3 regions of the Streptomyces sp. NPDC030893 genome follow, and region 2 is predicted to be linked to each of the others. Evidence: riboswitches for the same ligand, from Rfam matches in the RefSeq annotation. Region 2 holds a riboswitch; each other region holds the start of a gene.
What was found. A riboswitch is a leader RNA that binds a small molecule or an ion and turns the genes downstream of it on or off. The one in region 2 is predicted to bind cyclic di-AMP.
Positions count from the first base shown of each region.

Region 1: linked by a shared signal. The riboswitch ahead of ACZ434_RS14030 (peptidoglycan DD-metalloendopeptidase family protein) and the one ahead of ACZ434_RS06860 (transglycosylase SLT domain-containing protein) in region 2 are both predicted to bind cyclic di-AMP.
Region 3: linked by a shared signal. The riboswitch ahead of ACZ434_RS05920 (C40 family peptidase) and the one ahead of ACZ434_RS06860 (transglycosylase SLT domain-containing protein) in region 2 are both predicted to bind cyclic di-AMP.

Region 1 covers NZ_JBVIFC010000005.1:424,746-426,938, forward strand. The annotation lists gene ACZ434_RS14030 (peptidoglycan DD-metalloendopeptidase family protein) at 114-1,070, opposite strand; cyclic di-AMP (ydaO/yuaA leader) riboswitch at 1,075-1,233, opposite strand; gene ACZ434_RS14035 (tyrosine-protein phosphatase) at 1,690-2,193, shown strand, end outside.
Region 2 covers NZ_JBVIFC010000002.1:464,737-466,929, reverse strand. The annotation lists gene ACZ434_RS06865 (HAD family hydrolase) at 1-635, shown strand, start outside; gene ACZ434_RS06860 (transglycosylase SLT domain-containing protein) at 599-1,078, opposite strand; cyclic di-AMP (ydaO/yuaA leader) riboswitch at 1,082-1,261, opposite strand; gene ACZ434_RS06855 (polyprenyl synthetase family protein) at 1,787-2,193, shown strand, end outside.
Region 3 covers NZ_JBVIFC010000002.1:268,512-270,704, reverse strand. The annotation lists gene ACZ434_RS05920 (C40 family peptidase) at 1-797, opposite strand, end outside; cyclic di-AMP (ydaO/yuaA leader) riboswitch at 805-961, opposite strand; gene pcrA (DNA helicase PcrA) at 1,243-2,193, shown strand, end outside.

The DNA of each region.
Region 1 (2,193 bases), on a different contig from region 2:
GCGGTGAGATAAGCCACTCTCACAATGTTGGCCGATTCAGGAATACGCCGGAGGCCGGCCCCGGGGATCGGGACCGGCCTTCGGCGCGCGTGTCAGGAAGGTTGCCGCTGGGGTCAGAGGGAGACGCCCTTCGAGCGGAGGTAGGAGACGGGGTCCACGTCCGAGCCGTAGTTCGGGCTGGTGCGGATCTCGAAGTGCAGGTGCGGGCCGGTCGAGTTGCCGGTCGAACCGGAGAGGCCGACCTGCTGGCCGCCGCTCACGCTCTGGCCGGCGGAGACGGACAGCGAGGACAGGTGGGCGTACTGGGCGTAGTAGCCGTCGGCGAGCTTGATGACGACCTGGTTGCCGTACGCGCCGGCCCAGCCCGCGGAGACGACGGTGCCGGAGCCGACGGCCTTCAGGGAGGTGCCGGTCGGGACGCTGAAGTCGACACCGGTGTGGTAGCCGCTGGACCACATGCTGCCGGCCACCTTGTAGGCGGTGCCGACGCCGCCGCCGGGCACCGGGGAGCTGTAGCCGGAGGCGGCCTGGCCGGCGGTCGCCTGGGCGGAGCCCTGCGGGGCGGTCTGCTCCGGGGACTGCTCGGACGACTGCTGCGCCGGCTTCTCGGCGGGCTTCTCGGCCTTCGGCGCGGCGGGCTTCGGGGTCGCGGGCTTCGCGGCCCCGGGCGCGGCGGACTTCTTCGGCGCGGCCTTGGCGGCCTTGCCGTCGACGGAGAGCTTCAGGCCGGGGTGGATCAGCGACGGGTCGTCACCGACGGCCTCCCGGTTGTCGGCGTAGAGCTGCTTCCAGCCGCCGTCGACGTTCTCCGACTCGGCGATCTTGGCGAGGTAGTCGCCGGCCTTCACGGTGTAGGTACGGCCCTCGCCGCCCTGGTCGGCGGAGGCCTTGTGGCCGGTGGCGGAAAGCGACTGGACGGCCTTTTCGGGGGCCGTCTGCGGCGTGGCGGCGTGCGCGCCGGTGGCGCCGAGAAGCGGCAGGGCGAGTGCGGCGCCACCGGTTCCGGCGACGGCGATGGAACGGGTGAAACGCTGGGCCTTGGTACGGCGGTGCTTACCCTTCGCGGGCATGACGAATTCCTCTCCGGCGCCTACGAGGTGAGCTGTCGGGTTCGGGCTGGAGATGCCCGGCCGCGCTGTGGCGCGGCTTAACCCCAAGCCGTTCCGGAGACCGGAACAGGCAGTCGTACCTGTGGGTCCCCCGTTCCTGCCGTGGACGGGTCAGTGTGTGCGGGCTCCGGGCGGCGGCAGGATTAGGCGTCCGTCCGGATCGGTTGGGAACGTAAGCGACCCGGACGCGACGGGACAAGCGGAGGTTCCGCGGAACGCTCCTTTTCCGTGATCCACAAGAGGAAATGACGTCACCGAGCGTCGACCGGGATTCTGATTCCCCCGCAAATTCCCTTGTCATTCCACTGAATTACGTGCACATGGCGACAACACATCGTCACGGATATGACGATGCTCACGCACTCCATCCCCATCTCCCGCTCTACCGGGGCACGTTATACCCAATACACCTAATCGGACAGAACGATCGAATCGGGCGATCGCGGGCGCCTCGGCCGGAACGCCGTCCCGCCCCGGGCCACGCCTGTGGACAACTCATTGCCTCAGGCAGGCATGTCGTATCGTCGTGTGGTGTCCGTCGACGAGCCGCGGCGACGGCGCGGAGAGGGAGGAGTCCTTCGTGACGCAGCAGATCCCGTCGACCGAACCCGAGCTGGCCGGGGTACGCAACTTCCGCGACGTGGGCGGACTGCCGACCGTGGATGGACGGCGGGTGCGGCACGGAGTGCTGTTCCGCAGCGGTCACCTCGCGCACGCGACCGCTGAGGACGCCGTCTTCCTGTCCTCGCTCGGACTGCACACGATCTTCGACTTCCGCAACGCGGCCGACCAGAAGCTGGAGGGGGCGGACGTCGAGCTGCCGGGCGTGCGCAATGTGAACCTGCCGCTCAGCGACCCCGCCGACGGCGCCGAGTTCTGGAAGATGGTCCGCGACGGCGACCTGGACGAGCTGCGGGCGGTCCTCGCGGACGGCAAGGGCGCGGACCGGATGATCAGCTCCTACCGTCTGATCATGAAGGAGCGCACCGCCGAGCACGCCCAGGTGCTGCGCTCGCTCGCCGAGGACAGCGTTCCCGCGCTGATGCACTGCGCGGCCGGCAAGGACCGGGCGGGGCTGTCGGTG
Region 2 (2,193 bases):
CGGACCGGCTGCTGTGGTCCGTCACCCTGGACCGGGAGCTGGCGGAGACCGCGCTCGGCAAGATCGAGGCCGAGGTGGGGGAGGTGTACGCCGCGGTCGACCAGGACGGGGTCGACGGGCTGACGCTGATCGAGCCGGGCTATCTGATGCCGCACCCGACGCTCCCCGCCGTACGGGTCGAGCGGCGGAGCCAGCTGTGGGTGCGGCCGATCAGCAAGGTGCTGCTGCGGCACCCGCTGCTGTCGGACGACGCGTTGGCGGCGGCGGCGCGGTCGGTGGTCGGTTCGCTGGCCACCGTCACCATGTCGGGGCCGGGGACCGTGGAGCTCCAGCCGTGCGGGGTGACCAAGGCGACCGGGCTGGCGCTGGCCGCCGAGCACCTGGGGCTGAGCCCGGCGCGGACCGTCGCCTTCGGGGACATGCCGAACGACATCCCCATGTTCGACTGGGCGGCCCACGGCGTCGCGATGGCGAACGCGCACCCCGAGCTGAAGGCGGTCGCCGACGAGGTCACCACGTCGAACGAGGACGACGGCGTGGCCGTCGTCCTCGAGCGACTGTTCGGTGGTGCGGCCGTGCTCGGCCGTCAGCGGTCGGCTCAGTACGCGCCGAAGACGTTGTCGATGGAGCCGTAGCGGTCGGCGGCGTAGTTGCAGGCGGCGGTGATGTTCGCGACCGGGTCGTACGGGTCGAAGGCGGTGCCGGGCACGTGGTAGGCGGCGAAGGTCGGGTCGATGACCTGGAGCAGGCCCTTCGACGGGGTGCCCTTGGCGGCGTTGGAGTCCCACAGGTTGATGGCGTACGGGTTGCCGGAGGACTCGCGCATGATGTTGCGGTGGATGCTCTCGTAGGAGCCCGGGATGCCGTGCTGCGCCATGACGGACAGCGACTCGCGGATCCAGCCGTCGAGGTTGTTCGGGTACGCCGTGGCGGTGGCGGCGGTGGACGTCGGGGTGGCCGCGGCGGCGCCGGTGGCGCCGAACAGCGGGAGGGCGACCACGGCGACGCCGGTGCCGGCGACGGCGAGGGAGCGGACGAGGCGGCGGCGGCCGAAGCGGGACTGACCGGTAGCGGGCATGTCTGGGTTCCTCTCCAACGCCTGCGAGGTGAGCTGTCGGGTTCGGGCGGGAGAGTGCCCGGCCGTGCCCCTGCGGGCATGGCTTCACCCCGAGCCGTCCCGGTGCGATCGGTGCGATGCCCGGTCCGGCGACTTACCTGGGTCCCCCGCTCCTGCCGTGCGTGAGTTCGTCGGTGGTGTGATGCGGGCGGTGGCAGGATTCGGCGTCCGCCCGGCAGGCCCGGAACGTATGCGAGAGCAGATGCCGGGAACAAGTGAGGGGATCACGCAAGGGGCCGTTTGATCTTCGAATGGGTGATTTGGGGTGCTTGATCCTTTGCGACTGCCAAGGGTCAACTCCGGTCCGGGGGAAGGGGAAACGCCGGTGCGCCGGGGTGGCGGGCGTGGCGGGTGGCGCGTGACTCACTTCACTGGCCGGAGGGCGCGAGAGCATTTACCGCCAAGGGGAATCCGTTTGCCAATTGCGGCAAATCGGACGGTCGGCCGGGCAGGATGGTTCGGGTGTCGCTACGTCCCGGAAAGCGGGTGTATGTCCGTTGTTATCAACCGATCGGAAACGCCCTGCTCCTGATCCCGTATCGCCCTGCCTGTGACCCCGGGTGCCGGTGGTGATCGAAACATGACCGGATACGCTGACTTGAGTGATGGCAGCGACCTATCGACATTCCGTGTAACCGCCAGTGGACACCAGCAGACAGGAGACCCCTCGTGACCGTCGTCGGGCCGTTCGGGCTGAGCGTGCGGGACCAGGCTCTGGAAGCCGATGTCCAGGCCGGAATGACGGCTGTCGAGGAAGGGCTGATCGAGGCCACCAAAAGTGAGGTCCCCTTCATCACGGGTGCCGCCCAGCACCTGGTGCGGGCCGGCGGCAAGAGGTTCCGCCCGCTGCTGGTGATGCTCGCCGCCCAGTTCGGCGACCCCTACGCGCCCGGTGTGGTGCCGTCCGCCGTGGTCGTGGAGCTCACCCACCTGGCCACCCTGTACCACGACGACGTGATGGACGAGGCCGAGGTGCGGCGCGGGGTGGACAGCGCCAACACCCGCTGGGGCAACTCCGTCGCGGTCCTCACCGGCGACTTCCTCTTCGCGCGGGCCTCGCACATCCTGGCCGACCT
Region 3 (2,193 bases), 200 kb from region 2:
GTCGACGGTGAGGTGGCCGAGCCGGAGGACCCGGAGCCGTCCGTACCGCCGCCGTCCTGCTGGGCGGCCTCCTCCCGGGCCTGCTGCTGCTCGGCCTGCTGCCGGGCGAGCTCGGCGGCCTTGCGGGCGGCCTCCTCCTGCTTCTCCTTCTCGATCGCCGCGAGCCGTGCCTTCTCCTCGGCGGTCAGCTTCGACATCAGCTCACGCGCGTCGGTGAGCTTCTTCTGGACGGTGGCCTTGGCCGTCTTCAGGTCGTCCTGCGACTCGGTGAGCGTCTGGAGGCTCTCGGTGGCCTCCTGGCGCTTCTTCATCGTCTCGGACTGCTGGGTGACGTAGTCGTCGACCGCCTGCTTCTGGCGGCCGGTCATCCGGTCCATCACCTGGCGCTGGTCGAAGATGTCCTGCGGGGTGTCCGCGAGCAGGAAGGTCGCGGTGTCGGGGACGCCGGCGCCGGTCCGGTACTGCGCGGCGGCGAAGGAGCCCAGCTCCTCACGCGCGTCGTTGAGCTTCTGCGTGCGCTCGGCCACGTCGTCGAGGAGGGTGTCGACGCATTTGCGCTGCTTGGTCGTCTTCTCCTTGGCGGCGTTGTACTTCTCGGTCGCCGACTCCGCCTGGCGGTAGAGGTCGTCGACCTTCTTCTCGACCTCCTCCAGACTCGGCTTGTCGTCCTCCGAGGGGGCGGCGTCGGCCGTCTGGGAGAGCAGGGCGACGGAGGTCAGGGCGGCCGTGGCCAGGGCCGGGGTCCGTATGCCTGCCACGCGCGTGCCGGGGGTGCGTGACTTGCGGTGCGACGCCAAGGGAGGCGACTCCTTCCAGTGCTCCGCCTACCGGGTTAGCTGTCGGGTTCGGGCGGGGGTGCGTCGGAAGGGTTGCCCTACGGCCGTTTCCGCGAGGGAGTGGGCCGATTCACCCCATGGTGTCGGTGGGTCCCCGGCTCCGGCTGTCGCGGCGGACAGTGACGGACTCGGCGGAGGCCGCGCGGTCCGGCGAGGTTCGCCGGCGGGGGACGAGCGGCCTGCCCGCACCGTAGCCAACCGGTGTGGCCCCTGTGAAGGTTGATGGGTGATATGCCCGATACATTTTTGTGACCTTGTGCGACGGGTCACTCAGCGTGAGGTGGCGGTCCTGGAGGGTGCGCGCCCGCGCGGCGGCCGGGAACCGGTGCCGGGGGCGTGCGGAAACCGGGGGATGTTCCCGGGGCGGCCCCTGGTTGTCGGTGGGGCACCCTAGACTCGGAGAGCGATGAGCAGCCTCTTTGACGACAGCTTCCTGGCGGACCTCCAGGCCCAGCGGGGCCCCGCGGACGAGCCCCCGCCACCGCCCGAGGACGATCATGCGCCGGAGACCGTTCCGGACGATCTGTTCGGCGGGAAGTTCGACGTGCCGCCGGACCGGGACGCGTACTACCGCGACGGCGCCCCGCGCCCCGTGATCGACGCCGCGGCCCTGCTGGAGGGGCTGAACGAGAACCAGCGCGCCGCCGTGGTGCACTCCGGTTCCCCGCTGCTCATCGTGGCCGGCGCCGGCTCCGGCAAGACCCGGGTGCTCACCCACCGCATCGCCCACCTGCTGGCCGAGCGGCATGTCCACCCGGGCCAGATCCTCGCGATCACCTTCACCAACAAGGCCGCGGGCGAGATGAAGGAGCGCGTCGAGCAGCTCGTCGGCCCGCGCGCGAACGCGATGTGGGTGATGACCTTCCACAGCGCGTGCGTGCGCATCCTGCGCCGCGAGAGCAAGAAGCTCGGCTTCACCTCGTCGTTCTCGATCTACGACGCCGCCGACTCCAAGCGTCTGATGGCCCTGGTCTGCCGCGATCTGGACCTCGACCCCAAGCGCTTCCCGCCGAAGTCGTTCAGCGCCAAGATCAGCAACCTGAAGAACGAGCTGATCGACGAGGAGGACTTCGCCGCACAGGCGGCTGGGGGCACCTCCCAGACGGAGTCTGGGGGAGGTTTCGAGAAGACCCTCGCCCAGGCCTACGCGCTGTACCAGTCGCGGCTGCGGGAGGCCAACGCCCTCGACTTCGACGACCTGATCATGACGACGGTCAACCTGCTGCGCGCCTTCCCGGACGTCGCCGAGCACTACCGCCGCCGCTTCCGGCACGTCCTGGTCGACGAGTACCAGGACACCAACCACGCCCAGTACGCGCTGGTCCGCGAACTCGTCGGCACCTCCGAGCACCCCGTC